2 regions of the Dickeya chrysanthemi NCPPB 402 genome follow, and region 2 is predicted to be linked to the other one. Evidence: predicted binding sites of a transcription regulator. Region 2 holds the regulator's gene; the other holds the start of a gene.
The links. Region 2 encodes LexA, which represses DNA repair genes until DNA is damaged. Its sites were predicted from a motif close to TNCTGTATGTACATACAGNA; they were not measured.

Region 1: sulA (SOS-induced cell division inhibitor SulA) is a predicted target of LexA. The motif match lies at 5,714-5,733, and genes of this name have one in related genera.

Annotation. Positions count from the first base shown of each region.
Region 1 covers NZ_CM001974.1:1,230,045-1,237,677, reverse strand. Annotated here, with positions in the region: gene helD (DNA helicase IV) at 39-2,096, opposite strand; partial or broken gene DCH402_RS05635 (YccF domain-containing protein) at 2,250-2,695, shown strand; gene yccS (YccS family putative transporter) at 2,714-4,909, shown strand; gene DCH402_RS05625 (TfoX/Sxy family DNA transformation protein) at 4,906-5,535, opposite strand; gene sulA (SOS-induced cell division inhibitor SulA) at 5,755-6,249, shown strand; gene ompA (porin OmpA) at 6,615-7,633, shown strand, end outside.
Region 2 covers NZ_CM001974.1:3,997,929-4,005,561, reverse strand. Annotated here, with positions in the region: gene ubiA (4-hydroxybenzoate octaprenyltransferase) at 1-450, shown strand, start outside; gene plsB (glycerol-3-phosphate 1-O-acyltransferase PlsB) at 494-2,971, opposite strand; gene DCH402_RS17655 (diacylglycerol kinase) at 3,101-3,466, shown strand; gene lexA (transcriptional repressor LexA) at 3,576-4,187, shown strand; gene zur (zinc uptake transcriptional repressor Zur) at 4,436-4,945, opposite strand; gene DCH402_RS17640 (pirin family protein) at 5,125-5,832, opposite strand; gene DCH402_RS17635 (LysR family transcriptional regulator) at 5,942-6,838, shown strand; gene DCH402_RS17630 (glutathione S-transferase family protein) at 6,936-7,633, opposite strand, start outside.

The DNA.
Region 1 (7,633 bases), 1.9 Mb from region 2:
TTTTCTCTCACCGGCAGACATAAATAAAACGACAGCCGTTAGCCGGGCTTGCGCTGCATCGGCACCCCTAACTGGTGCAAATCATCGACAAACACCGAGGGTTCGTCGCGATCATACATCAACCACACCTGATGCCTGGCACGGGTCAACGCGACATATAATAATCGGCGCTCCTCTGCATCCGGAAAAGATTCTGGCCGAGGGAGCAAGACCGCTTCCAGCACGGACTCTCGCGGCGGCGCGGGAAAACCGTCGCGTCCTTCATGCAACCCCAACACAATCACGTAATCCGCTTGTTGCCCTTTGCTGGCATGAATCGTCATGAAATGGAGGTTCAAATGCGGCCAACGGGTCTGCGCCTTATCCAATACATCAGGGCGCAAATGGTGATAACGCGCCAACACCAGTATACGCGCCTGTGCCGCCACATAACCGCTCATCTTATCCAGCAAGGCATCCAACTGTTCTTGCGGCAACAACACCACCGATTTTCTATCGCCGTCTCGCAAGCTATTAAGCACTTTTTTTAACTGGGCCGGATTTTGCTGAATAAACCGGTTGGCGATCTCGCCGATGCGATGGTTAAAGCGATAGGTGGTATCCAATACACATTGCGCGCCTTCGCCGAAATGCTGCTCAAATGCCGTGGTGAGCGTTAATTCTGCACCACTAAACCGGTAAATAGCCTGCCAGTCATCGCCAACCGCAAACAGGCTGCTCTCCGGCGATTGTCGGCGCAACGCTTCCAGCAAACGAGCGCGCTGAGGGGAGATGTCCTGAAATTCATCCACCAGAATATGCCGCCACGGGCTGACAAAACGACCCTTATCCAGATAGTTGACCGCCTGGTGGATCAAACCGGAAAAATCGACGGCACCTTCATCCTTCAAGGCTTTTTTCCATGCTTTCAGCAGTGGCGCCATTAATCTTAACCGTTGCTGGAATAGCGGCCGGGTTTCGTCGTCGGCCAATGCCAGCATCTCGCTTTGGGTGCCGCCTTGCATCCGCATCACCCCTAACCAGCGCTCCAGCCGCCCGGCCAATCTTGATGCGATGGTCTCATCCTGCCAAAAATTTCCCTCAGGCAACGTCCATTCCAGTTCTTCGGTCAACCACTGCCGCCAGCCTTTCGCCTGAGTTTTCTTTTCGTCACACTGCTGCTGCCAGTGCTGGATCAGAAATGCGCGCCGGTGCGCGCCGTCGGTTTCCAGCCGACTGATGACCGGAGCCTTACGGCTGCACTGCTGGATAATGTGCAGCGCCAACGCATGAAACGTCTTCGCCTGAACCTCATCAGTATGCAGCCGCTCATGAATACGGCCGTTCATTTCATCCGCAGCTTGCCGACCAAATGCCAATAATAAGATCTGCTCAGGCGACGCCTCGGCCCGATGCAGCAACCAGGCGGCTCGCGCCACCAATACCGAGGTTTTGCCGCTGCCTGCGCCGGCCAACACCAGCACGGCATTTTCGCCATTCACTACCGCCCGGCACTGACTGGGGTTCAACGGTGAGCTTTCCACCGTATCGAAAAAGGCTTTGTGCCCGACCAACGTGGTTTCCGTCCAGAGCTGGTTGGCTTGCTGACGCAGGGTCTCCCCCTGCTCCAACCAACGCAGACAACGCTGATAATTGTCCCGGCAATGTTCAAATTCATCCAAACGCGCCAATGGTAACGGCAACGCGGCGAACCCGCTTCGGATCGCTTGTTGAACGCGCATCAGTGTCTGACGGCTGAACCAGCCATCTACCGTTTCCTGCGTCGTAATCTTCTCCGCCAGTTGCTGCAATACGTCTTTGCACACCTCGCTCATCTCCTGACTCCAGCTCTGCCAGGACTTGAACAGATGACGGAAAAACTGCTGCGTTTCCTGCCATTCCGTACCGTGCAAACGCACCACCTTGTTCTCCGGCAACTCGAATTCCAGCTCTCCCCAGATCAACCCTTTCTTACAGCGAATCGCCAGCAACTGATTAAAGGGGATGAGGTATTCGTGTCGGTCGCCGCTGACATTGACACCGGCATTCAGCAATTGCACACGGTTGTAGGGATGCTGTGCCAGATGCTTACCCAACGAGGTCGATTTCAGTTCCATGAGCGCTGTGCCATTTTCAGAAGAAATGTTCAAAGTTGTAGTGTAACCGCTATCCGACCCCACGCTCTAGCCAGAAAAACACGTTAGAATAACCCGGCTAATAATGTGATAATTCGTTTCCCGTCATAGGGTTTGACCGAGGGTGTTCATATCATGCGAGCCGTACTTAATATCCTGAATTTCGTGCTGGGTGGTTTTTTCACCACGCTCGCCTGGCTGCTGGCCACGGCGGTCAGCATTGTATTGGTCTTTACCCTGCCGCTGACACGCTCATGCTGGGAAATCACCAAACTCTCACTGTTACCCTATGGTAATGAAGCCATTCATGTCGACGAACTGCAGCCTGAGCAAAAAATACGCTGCTTAATGCCGGCGGTACTCTGCTAAATGTATTCTGGCTGGTCTTTTTCGGCTGGTGGCTGTGCCTGTCGCACATTGCCAGCGGTATCGCGCAATGTCTGACGATTATCGGCATCCCGGTGGGCATCGCCAATTTCAAAATCGCCGCCATCGCACTCTGGCCGGTGGGACGTCGCGTCGTGTCGGTGGAAGAAGCGCGCGCCGCAAGAGAAGCCAACGCCCGTCGGCGTTATCAGTAACCAAAGCGGGTCATCATCGTGCAACTGAACGTCACAACCAACCTGCGGCAGGTCATCTATAACAGTAGCTGGCTGTATAATCTACGGATTCTCATCGCACTCAGTGGTGTGGCGCTCGTCCCTTGGTGGCTGGGAGTATCGACCAGCACCATTCCTTTAACGCTGGGGGTCGTCGCCGCCGCGCTGACAGACCTCGATGACCGGTTGTCCGGCCGTCTGTTTAATTTGATCATTACGCTTGCCTGTTTCCTGGTCGCCTCGGTGTCAATCGAACTGCTCTACCCGCATCCCTGGTTATTCGCCATTGGGCTGGCCGGTTCAACCTGGAGCTTTATTCTACTGGGCTCACTGGGGCAACGCTATGCCACCATCGCGTTTGGCGCACTGCTGATTGCCATCTACACCATGCTGGGTATATCGCTTTACAACGACTGGTACCAGCAACCGTTTCTGCTGTTGTTGGGGGCATTGTGGTACAACTTGCTGACCCTACTCGGCCACTTGCTGTTTCCTATTCGACCGCTTCAGGACAACCTGGCTCGTTGCTACCAGCAGTTGGCCCATTATCTGGAAACCAAATCCAATCTGTTTGACCCTGATCTTGATGATAACGACCAACCGTTGATTGACGTGGCGATGGCCAACGGCCAGTTGGTTGATACGCTCAATCAGGCTAAGGCGTCGCTACTGACTCGGTTGCGCGGCGACCGCGGCCAGCGCGGAACCCGACGCACGTTACACTATTATTTTGTCGCGCAGGATATCCACGAACGCGCCAGCTCGGCACATATCCAATACGAACAACTGCGACAGATGCTGCGCTACAGCGATGTGCCGTTTCGGTTTCAGCGTTTGCTATTTATGTTATCGCGCGCCTGCCAGCAAGTATCTCAATCCATTTTGCTGCAACAAAAATATCAGCATGATTACCGTATTGAGCGAGCCTTCTTTCATCTTGATGCAGCTATCGACAGGTTAGCCGCTCAAGGGATAGAAACGTTGTACATCAAGGCATTACGCCATTTACTCAATAACTTGCGAGCAATTGACGCCCAATTCATCAATATCCAGTCCGAGCAGACGCTGGAACGCCACAATCACCGTCTTACGGCGGAAAGCCGGCTTTCAGACGATAAAATTACCGGCTGGAGTGATATCAGGTTACGTATCAGCCGTCACCTGACGCCGCAATCCTCACTATTTCGTCATGCGGTTCGTATGTCGCTGGTACTGTGCATCGGCTACGCGATTATTCAATTAACCGGGTTACAACACGGCTACTGGATCCTGTTGACCAGCCTGTTTGTCTGTCAGCCTAACTACAACGCAACCCGCCGACGTTTAGCCCTACGTATTGTCGGAACGCTGGGCGGCGTACTCATCGGCGTTCCTTTGCTGTATATCGTGCCCTCTCTGGAAGGACAACTGGCGCTGATTGTTATCAGCGGCGTCTTGTTTTTTGCCTTCCGCACCGTGCAATACGCCCAAGCCACGCTGTTTATCACGCTGCTGGTATTGATGTGTTTTAATTTATTGGGCGAAGGGCTGGAGGTTGCCATTCCCAGGGTAGTCGACACGTTGGCGGGCTGTGGTATTGCCTGGGCAGCGGTCAGTTTTATCTGGCCGGACTGGAAATTCCGCGGTCTTCCCGCCGTGATAAATAAAGCGATGATGCGGAATTGCCGCTATCTCGATGCCATCATGCTCCAATATCATCAAGGCAAAGATAACGGATTGCCTTATCGCATCGCTCGTCGCGATGCCCACAATAGCGATGCGGAGCTGGCTTCAGTGGTGTCCAACATGTCGGCAGAACCCCACGCCCGCCCTGGTATGCGGGAAAACGCCTTCCGGTTAATGTGCCTCAACCACACCCTGCTGGGATATATCTCGACGTTGGGAGCTCACCGCGAACACATTCAGTCGTCTGAAACCCTGCAATTACTCAATGATGCCGTTTGTTATGTCGATGACGCACTTCATCAAGATAACAGCGACCAGGCGGTACTGGACCGCGAACTGGAAGCGCTGAAAAACCGTATTCATACTCAGTCACCGGAACAAGACAGCACAGGGCAATTACTGCTGCAGCAGGTGAACCTGATCATCGGCCTGCTGCCGGAACTGACGCAACTGAAAAATCAGATGATTGCCGAAGAAAATCACACACAGGAACCGATGCATCGGAATCGACAACAGACCTCTGCGCCCTAATTGATTCTGGGAGGTCTGATAGCACGCAGACTGGTATTCTCGAACCATTCAATCAGTTCGCTGCGCACGACTTGCGGTAACGCCGCCTGATGGACGCCACAGATTGCACCCGCCAGCGCCAGCAACACATTAACGCTCAGATTCTGACTGACAGACCGCAGTTTGAGGTAACTGGTTTTAGCACCAAGACGATGTAATTCATCAATATTTCTAATCCCGACCTTCCAGAGTAAACGCTCCAGGTCATGATTGATATTCGGTAGGTCTTTTAATCTGATGCAACGCATTCTGGCGGCTTTGTCCTGACGAGCCCCCTGTAGGGCACGCGACGCCAATTCCAACAGCACGGATTCGTCCTGCCAAAGCGCCTCCCCCACCAGATAATAATTAAGCGGCACCGGCAAACCGCGTTTGGTATAGATAAGTTTGGGTGTTTGCCTGTCGAGAAAAAACGCCTCATTATCAGGTGCTGCACGCAGATAAAGCTCACCATTGGAGACTAAAGCGAAAATCACACCATCCACTGCAATGCTGTAGCCGCCAAATTGTGAGCGAGAAAGGATACTTCCCAGCGGGGAAAATACTGTTTTCGCCTGTAAAATCCTTTTTTCACATAGCTTTTTCATTACTCATTCCTTGTATTGAATATTTTTCCCTGTTTACCAGATACATCTGTAACGCGAACAATTAATTAAACACAGCAAAACACCCTCTTCAAATACAAAAAATGTTATGAAGGCAACGACATAACGATTATGCGAAGCGCTTTCAGAAATTCCGGTTGATCTTTGCTCACACAAAAGATACTGTACGCACATACAGTAATACTGTGAGGTAAAGAAATCATGCGTACTCAAACCATCCGTTCTCGTCATGTTTGTCACACGTCACGTCTGAGTAATAACGCGATGCCTCAAGCCGCCTCCAGCGGTTTCATCAGTGAAATCGTCTATGGCGATGATCATCCGGTATTAACGCCGTTACTGCTTCCTTTATTGCAACAGTTGGGTACGCAATCACGCTGGTTACTCTGGCTGTCGCCACAGCAAAAACTCAGCCGTTTATGGCTGCAACAGGCAGGGTTGCCACTGGAAAAAATGATCGAATTGCACCGTATCAATCCAGTGTCTACGGTTGATGCCATGGAGAAAGCATTAATGACCGGTAATTACAGCGTCGTATTGTGTTGGTTAGCGGATGAACTGAATCATGAACAAAAAATGCGGTTGCAAAGGGCGGCGCAGCATGGAAATACCTATGGATTTATTATGCGTCCAGAGGAAAAAACAATCACAAGACCTTTTTCCACACTAAAAATTCACTCAAGATTGTATCACTAAATGAATATTAGGACTTTTCTTACAAGGAGGTAAGAAGTTCGCTTTAGCCCCCGTAAATAGGGTGTCTGGCGTATTATTGCGGAGTGTTAATATTAAAAGACATCCGGGTAATCTGACAAAATCGTCCATGCTTTGTTAGTAATTATGTATGAACGACTGATTTTTTCATGGCGTCTGTCACATCATACTTGTAACTTTCTCCCCACGTTGTAGACTTTAGCTCGCTGGAGTTGTCCTTAATCATAATGCCAGTTCACTGGCAGCACGTAATTAGACCAAGGGCAATGTCTCCGAGAAAGGATTTTAACCAAAGGCTGATTAGCTTACAGAGTTAATTGCCGATTTGGATGATAATGAGGCGTAAAATGAAAAAAACAGCTATCGCGATTGCAGTGGCACTGGCTGGCTTTGCTACCGTAGCACAAGCCGCACCGAACGATAACACTTGGTACGCAGGCGGTAAACTGGGTTGGTCCCAGTATCACGACTCTGGCCTGAACGGTAATGGTTACAACGTGACCAATGCTGCACAGAACCAGTTGGGTGCCGGTGCATTCGGCGGTTATCAGGCTAACCCGTACCTGGGTTTTGAAATGGGCTATGACTGGCTGGGCCGTATGAAGTATAACGGCGGCAACCAGGGCAGTTTCAAAGCTCAGGGCATCCAGCTGGCAGCGAAACTGAGCTACCCGATTGTTGACGATGTGGACGTCTACACTCGTCTGGGTGGTTTCGTATGGCGTGCAGATAGCCATGACGACTCCGGCCTGAACGATCACGACACCGGTGTTTCTCCGCTGGCTGCCGTCGGTGTTGAATACGCTATCACCAAAAACTGGGCAACCCGCCTGGATTACCAATGGGTGAACAATATTGGCGACGCTTCCACCGTTGGCGGTCGTCCTGACAATGGCCTGCTGAGCGTAGGCGTTTCCTACCGTTTCGGTCAGGAAACCGTTGCTCCAGCTCCAGTAGTGGCTGCTGCTCCGGCCCCGACTCCGGCTCCGGCTCCGGTTGTTCAGACCAAACGCTTCACACTGAAGTCTGACGTACTGTTCAACTTCAACAAAGCCACTCTGAAACCGGAAGGTCAGCGTTCTCTGGACCAACTGTACTCTCAGTTGAGCTCTCTGGATCCGAAAGATGGTTCTGTAGTCGTTCTGGGCTTCACCGACCGTCTGGGTTCCGACCAGTACAACCAGACCCTGTCTACCAAACGTGCTCAGACTGTTGTCGATTACCTGGTTCACAAAGGTATCCCGTCTAACAAAATCTCTGCTCGTGGTATGGGCAAAGCCAACCCGGTTAGCGGCTCTACCTGTGCTAACGTGAAAGCACGTGCTGCGCTGATTGACTGCCTGGCACCGGATCGTCGCGTAGAGAT
Region 2 (7,633 bases):
AGCCATTTGCCGCAACTGGTTCTTGGTGCGGCGTTTGGTTGGTCGATCCCGATGGCTTATGCTGCCGTGAGTGAATCATTGCCGACAACCTGTTGGCTCATGTTTTTCGCCTATATCTGCTGGACCGTCGCCTATGACACCGAATACGCCATGGTGGATCGCGATGATGATCTGAAGATCGGCATAAAGTCGACCGCTATCCTGTTTGGCCGTTATGACACGCTGATTATCGGCGTATTACAACTGATGACGCTGGTGTCGATGTTGGCGTTGGGTCGGATGATGGGATTAGGCCAGATCTTTTACTGGTCGGTACTGGTAGCGGCGGGCTTGTTCGCGTATCAGCAGAAACTGATTGCCGGACGTGAGCGCGATAACTGTTTTCGGGCATTTAAAAATAACAACTATGTTGGCATGGTGCTGTTTTTCGGCATCCTGTTCGGCCTGTAGCGGTATGGCCCTGCGGGTTTTCGCAGGGCTCCTTGCTGACTTCTTACTCAGCGTCTTCCTGTGTCGGCGCATTTACCGCAGGTTCACTGTCGCTGCTTTCCTGCGCCAGGCTGGCGCTTTCAATGGTGAGTTTCACTTCCGGGCTAAGCAGCTCGCCCAACATGGCATAAATCGCCTGAACGTGCTCCAGTACCGCCTCGCCGGTGTCGCTGACATACCCTTCGCTACGTAAGGTATTAACCAGCGTTGAGAACACGGCTTTATCGAAAAACTCCGGCGCGTTGATGCCATGCAGAACAGACAGGCGCTGCGCCATGCTGCGGCTCTCTTTCTCCAGCGCACCGCGACTGATCGTCGGATTGGCATTCAGCAAGGCCAGTGTAATGGCGTAGCGCTGCAATGTTTCACGAACGCCGGCAGCCAGCAGTTGCAACGTACGAATACGCGCGGGGTTCAGCTCCAGCCCGTCATCCTTGCTCAGAATGAGTTGCTGACGAGCCAGCTCGGCCACCAATTCATCCAGCACGTCAGCCAGTCCGGCTTTCTCGTAATGCAGGAACAATTCCGCCTGCAGTAACGGATAAATCAGTGTTATCTGGCCCAACAGTTCCGCCGTAGTGATACGTCGGCAATGCATCACGATGCTGGCAACCAGCGACGGCAGAACCAGCATATGGTGGATATTGTTGCGGTAGTACGTCATCAGTACCGCCTGCTCGCGCGGCAGAATGATAATGTCGCCGACGTTGTCTTTTTCCACCTCGAATTTATCCATGCTCAGCGCGTGTTCCAGCAGTGTCGACGCGGTTTGATTAGGCACGGTGATATCGGGGCTGTAAGGAACGTTACGCAGCAGTTGCAGATAACACTCCAGTTGTTCTTCCATTTGCTCGCGTGTCAACGCACGCTGGCGCGAGGCGAGCAGCGCCGTACAGCATAGATTCATCGCATTCGCGGCTGCCGCGTTATTGATGCGCACCATGATGCTGTCGGCGATATTCTGCACGGTAGGCGTGAGCCAGGCGGGACGTTGTGGATCGATGGGATCGATGGCGTCTCGCCACTGTGGTACGTGGTTGTTGAGGTATGAGGTCAACGACAGCGGCTCGCCGATGTTGACGTACCCCTGCCCAAGATTGCGCAGTTTACGTAACCCACGCACCATTTGCAGGAAACCTTCTTTTTCCTTGGTGGCGCCACGCAGCTCTTTCGCATAGGTACCGACTTCCATCACATGTTCATAACCGATGTAAATCGGTACCAACGTAATGGGTCGGGGACCGCCGCGCAACATCGCCTGAATCGTCATCGCCAGCGTGCCGGTTTTGGGTTCCAGCAAACGGCCGGTGCGGGAACGGCCGCCTTCGACAAAGTATTCCACCGAATAACCGCGGGTAAACAACTCGCCCAGATATTCGCGGAACAGGGTGGAATAGAGTTTATTGCCTTTGAACGTGCGTCGGATGAAAAAGGCGCCGAGGCGACGGAAAATCGGGCCGGCCGGCCAGAAGTTAAGGTTAATGCCGGCAGCGATATGCGGCGGCACCAAGCCTTGATGGTACAGCACGTATGAAAGCAGCAAATAGTCCATATGGCTGCGGTGGCAGGGAACATAGACGATTTCATGCCCGTCCTGCGCCAACTGGCGTACCCGTTCGGCATTATGCACGTTGATGCCCTGGTACAGGCGGTTCCAGGTCCAGCTCAGGACGCGATCGGATAACCTGACGGCTTCATAGGAGAAGTCTGCGGCAATCTCTTCCAGCAGGGCGATGGCATTTTGCTGGGCCTTATCATGGGAGATCTTCTTAACCCGCGCTTCGTCATCGATCGCTTTAGCGATGGCCCGTGAAGACAACAGCTTATTGAATAGCTCATGACGAACCGGCAAACGCGGGCCGATGGTTGCCAGCCGCAAACGGGAGAAGTGCATCCGCGCTACGCGCGCCAGTTTGTGAGCGATGGTTTTATCGGTGCCGTGCTCCGTCGCCATATAACGCAGCGAGACAGGCACCGAGAAACGTACGAAGCTGTCGCGGCCCAGCCATAACACTGCAAAAAATTTCTCAATACCGTTTAGCAGACGCAGGTGCGGCGTCCCCTGATTTTGTCCTTCGCGGCCGGGAGAGCGGCCAAACATGACGGAGACCGGCACCATCTGTATGTCGAGTTCCGGATTATTGCGATGCAGATCCAAATAATCGTGGAACAGTCTTATCGACTGCTGCTTGGGCACGTAGTAACGGAATAAACGCGGGCCATCATTGATAAAAACGTGGCTCGGCAAGGTTTTTCCGTCGATGTGCAGCGGCTGCAACGGATCGGGCAGACCAAACTCCAGACATTTTGTGCGCAGAGTCAGCAGGTCCGCCTTGGAGTTGTAAGGCAATACATAGAAAATCGGCCGCGTCGGATCCAGGCGTTGTTCATTAACGGGATCCTGTGGGATAACCTTACTTTTTACCAGTAATTTTAGTGGGAAATTCAGTAGTTTATAGTAAATTCTACGCCAACCTGACATAACAACCAGAAGCCTCTTGTTAGCAATGCGCGCCAAGGATACCAGAAACCCGACAGGATATCTGTGGTGATGAAACCATGGCTGCGCGTTAAAATCGTGGCCAATCAAAAATTAAAAGGCGGAGTAAGCATGAACAAAACAACCGGAATAACCCGCATTATCAAAGCAGCGGGTTATTCGCTGCAAGGATTGAAGCAGGCGTGGCGGCATGAAGCGGCATTTCGCCAGGAATCATTGCTCACGGTTGTCGCCGTTATTATTGCCTGCTGGCTTCCGGTTTCAATGGTGGAACGGTTGCTGTTAATCGGTTCTGTGGTGCTGATCGTGCTGTTTGAACTGGTGAATAGCGCCATCGAAGCGGTGGTGGATCGCGTCGGTATGGACTACCACGAGCTGTCGGGCCGGGCAAAAGATATTGGCTCGGCGGCAGTATTCGTCGCCTGCCTGTTGGCGGCGACGGTGTGGGGGGGAATACTGTGGAGTCATTTTGCGTGATGTTTTGCAGAATCGTAGAAAAATCCTCGCAATAGCCATATCACGGTTCCCATCGGCACTTTCCCTGTATATACTCACAGCGAAACTGTATAAACAAACAGGGGGCGGAATGAAAGCGCTAACAACCAGACAACAGCAGGTTTATGATCTGATTCGCGATCATATTTCACAAACCGGTATGCCGCCCACCCGGGCTGAAATTGCCAGTCAGCTTGGCTTTCGCTCGCCGAACGCCGCCGAAGAACATCTCAAGGCGCTGGCCCGTAAAGGCGTGATTGAAATTGTCACGGGCGCTTCCCGTGGTATCCGTCTATTGATGGAAGAAGAAGACCAGGGGCTGCCGCTCATCGGTCGCGTTGCCGCCGGCGAGCCGTTGTTGGCGCAGCAACATATTGAATGTCACTATCAGGTTGACCCGGCGATGTTCAAGCCGAGTGCGGATTTTCTGTTGCGGGTTAGCGGGATGTCGATGAAAGACATCGGTATTCTGGACGGCGATCTGCTGGCGGTGCATAAGACGCAGGATGTGCGTAACGGCCAGGTGGTGGTGGCGCGTATAGAAGATGAAGTGACGGTTAAACGGCTGAAGAAACAGGGTAATGTGGTACAACTGCTGGCGGAAAATAAAGATTTTGCGCCGATAGTGGTCGATTTACGCGAACAGAGTTTCTCCATCGAAGGGTTGGCGGTTGGCGTAATCCGCAACAGCGACTGGAGCTGACGCTTTGTTCCCGCCCTTGGTTGTCGCTGCTGTACATCGTCTACACCGGTGTTCACTCTGTCTGGATGGCACCTTAATCTCCCGGTTTTATCAGTAACTGGGCTGATGGTACCGAAAGGGTATTGATACAACGGAAGACGATGTGTCCAGGAGCGGAGGTATTCAGGGAGATAATGCATTCAGGATGAATAGTGTGAAGCAACGCTTCACACTCAGCGTTTTTTATATGTGTTCCGTTTTTCTTCGGTTCAGCGCTTTTTCACAATGATGCTGTGATCGTGATTACAACTATCCCGATGTTCGCAGGATTCCACTTTTTGGCATTCGCCGCATAAGCCGTGAGCTTCCACCACGCTGTGGCGCAGGGCAAAGCCCGCTTGTTTGGCCAGTTGATGCAGTGTTTCTTCCACACCTTCCGTCTGACGTTCCGTTACCTGCCCACAGCGATCGCAGATAAATAACGCCGACGTATGACTGTGCTCTTCAAAATGGTGGCACAGTACATAACTGTTGGTGGATTCCACCTTGTGGATAAAGCCTTGTTCCAGCAGAAAATCCAATGCGCGATACACCGTAGGCGGCTTGGCCTGAGGCTCGGAAACGCGGAGCAGGTCCAGCAGGTCATACGCGCTGATCGCACCGGGTTGCTGGGCCATCAAACGCAACACTTCCTGACGTTGGGGCGTCAGACGCACATTGCGTTGTTGGCAAAGCTGTTCAGCCTGGGCAACAAGTTTGTCCGGATTGGTTGAATCCATTGCAGTAACCCTGAAGCGAGTGTGAAATTATGTCGGCATATTATCATGACTGGATAAAAACACCGAGATAGCTGCCTCAAGGTTGCGCTGGCGCCCTGTTTCGTCATAAAACCCAGTACCATAGGGTAGTTTTCTGACGCATGGTCACCTTGCTGCATTCCGACGGGGTTTACCGCGAGCTAAACCACCAGATCGATCAGCAATACCCGTGCGGCGGTTTCCGCCTGGACAATAAGGCTGTTTTCCTGCTGAACGAAAGCGCCGTCGCCACAGTGCAATACACTCGGTATCGCCGCGGTATTCCCATTAATACGCAGCGAACCGTAAATCGATTGCAGGTAAGCACGGTTGCCATTCAGCGTCAGGTTCTGTTGTTCGCCTGCTGCCAGATTCAAATGATGGATCCAGACCTGTTGACGCAGATGGAGGGCATTGGCCGATTCATCCGGCGATGCCAGTAACTGATAAGGGCGCTCGTCTTCCAGCCTCAGCCGCTGCGTGCACTGGTTTTCCCGCGTAGGGCAGGCGTCCAGCCACAACTGTAGCCGGGTTAGTGGCGTATCATCGCTGATATTGTGTTCGCTGTAGCTGATATTGGGTTGAGTGGCGAGCAGAAGCGCTTCACCGGCTTTGACGCGGGTATGATTGCCGTTGCTGTCGCGGTATTCAGCGTGACCTTGCAGCACCACGTTCAGAATATCGACGCGGGGATAGGTCCTTGGCTGAAAAGAGGCACCTGGAGCCAGTACTTCCTGATTGAGGACCCGCAGCGAGGCAAAACCCAGGAGATCAGGATCAAAGTAATGACCGAAAGAAAATGTGTAGCGTGCCTGCAACCAGCCATAGTCAGCCTGGCCGCATTGTTCTGCTGCTCTGCTAATGATCATGGTATTCGACCCTGATAATTATTGATAAAGCGATAGTAATTGTCTGGACGATGGATTGTTAGCCAGTTAATCTGGTCGGTACGTTCAAAAATCCTGAATGAGTGAAAAAATGGCAAAAGAACGGGCATTAACCCTGGAAGCTTTAAGAGTCATGGACGCTATCGATCGCCGGGGTAGTTTTGCCGCTGCTGCTGATGAACTGGGACGAGTGCCTTCCGCTCTGAGTTATACCATGCAGAAACTGGAGGATGAGCTGGATGTCGTGCTGTTTGATCGTTCCGGCCATCGCACCAAATTCACCAATGTTGGGCGAATGCTGCTTGAGCGGGGGCGCATTCTGCTGGAAGCAGCCGACAAGTTGACTACGGATGCCGAAGCGCTGGCGCGAGGATGGGAAACCCACCTGACCATCGTGGTGGAGGCGTTGGTGCCTATGGAGCCGTTGTTCGCTCTGATAGATAAACTGTCGCTGAAAGCCAATACCCAGGTGTCATTACTGACTGAGGTGCTGGCAGGCGCATGGGAGCGGCTTGAACAAGGTCGTGCGGATATCGTTATCTCGCCGGATATGCACTTTCGCGCCTCTTCGGAAATCAACACCCGCAAATTATATTCCATGAAGAATGTGTACGTAGCCAGCCCGGATCACCCTATCCATAATGAACCTGAACCGTTATCAGAGGTAACACGTGTGAAATATCGCGGCATCGCGATTGCGGATACCGCTCGCGAACGCCCCGTCCTCACGGTGCAGTTACTGGATAAACAGCCTCGTTTGACCGTAAGTTCAATGGATGACAAGCGGCGGGCGCTACTGGCTGGTTTAGGGGTGGCGACTATACCGTACGAGCGTGTGGCGCAGGATATCGCCGAAGGGCGCTTGCGGGTCGTTAGCCCGGAAAATAGCATCGAAGCCCAAATCATCATGGCATGGCGACGCGACAGCATGGGCGAAGCTAAGGCGTGGTTTTTGCGCGAGATACCACGCGCATTCAACTCGCTTTGAAGCGGCATGTCGCCGCCGCATAACACCGCCTCGGTTGGCTGAAATCAATCGACGGCGTTGTTCGGCGTGCAACCCGTTTGCTGTGATTCATACCCGCTTACGGGTAACGCTTATCCCGCTCGTGTGGTGCGTTCAGGTCCATGTCGGGCCCGATGGAGATGATGCCGTGGGGATTGATGGTGCCGTGACTACGGTAGTAGTGGTGGCGGATATGACCCAGATCCACTGTGTCGGATACGCCCGGTAACTGGTAAATTTCACGCAGATAACCATACAGATTCGGATAATCGCTTATCCGGCGTTTGTCGCATTTGAAATGGGTATGGTAGACCGGATCAAAGCGGATCAACGTCGTCCACAAACGGATATCGGCTTCGGTGAGGCGATCGCCAGCCAGATAGCGCCGTCTATCGAGGATCGTTTCCAGCCTGTCCAGAGCGGTAAACACCAGCCCGACGGATTCGTCATAAGCCTGCTGGGTCGTGGCGAAACCGGCTTTATAGACGCCATTGTTAACCTGGTGGTAAATCCACTCGTTGAGTTCGTCAATCTGTTCCCGCAGCGCTTGCGGGTAGTAATCGCCGGGCGTGGCGCTGTAATCGTCGAAGGCGCTGTTAAACATACGGATGATATCCGCCGATTCATTACTGACAATCGTATGCTGCTGAGTGTCCCAGAGCACCGGAACGGTCACGCGCCCGCTGTAATCCGCTTTAGCGTGCAGATACAACTGATACAGAAATTCGTGCTGATAGAGCGTGTCGCCGGTGGCGTGAGGGAAATCAGTGGAGAATG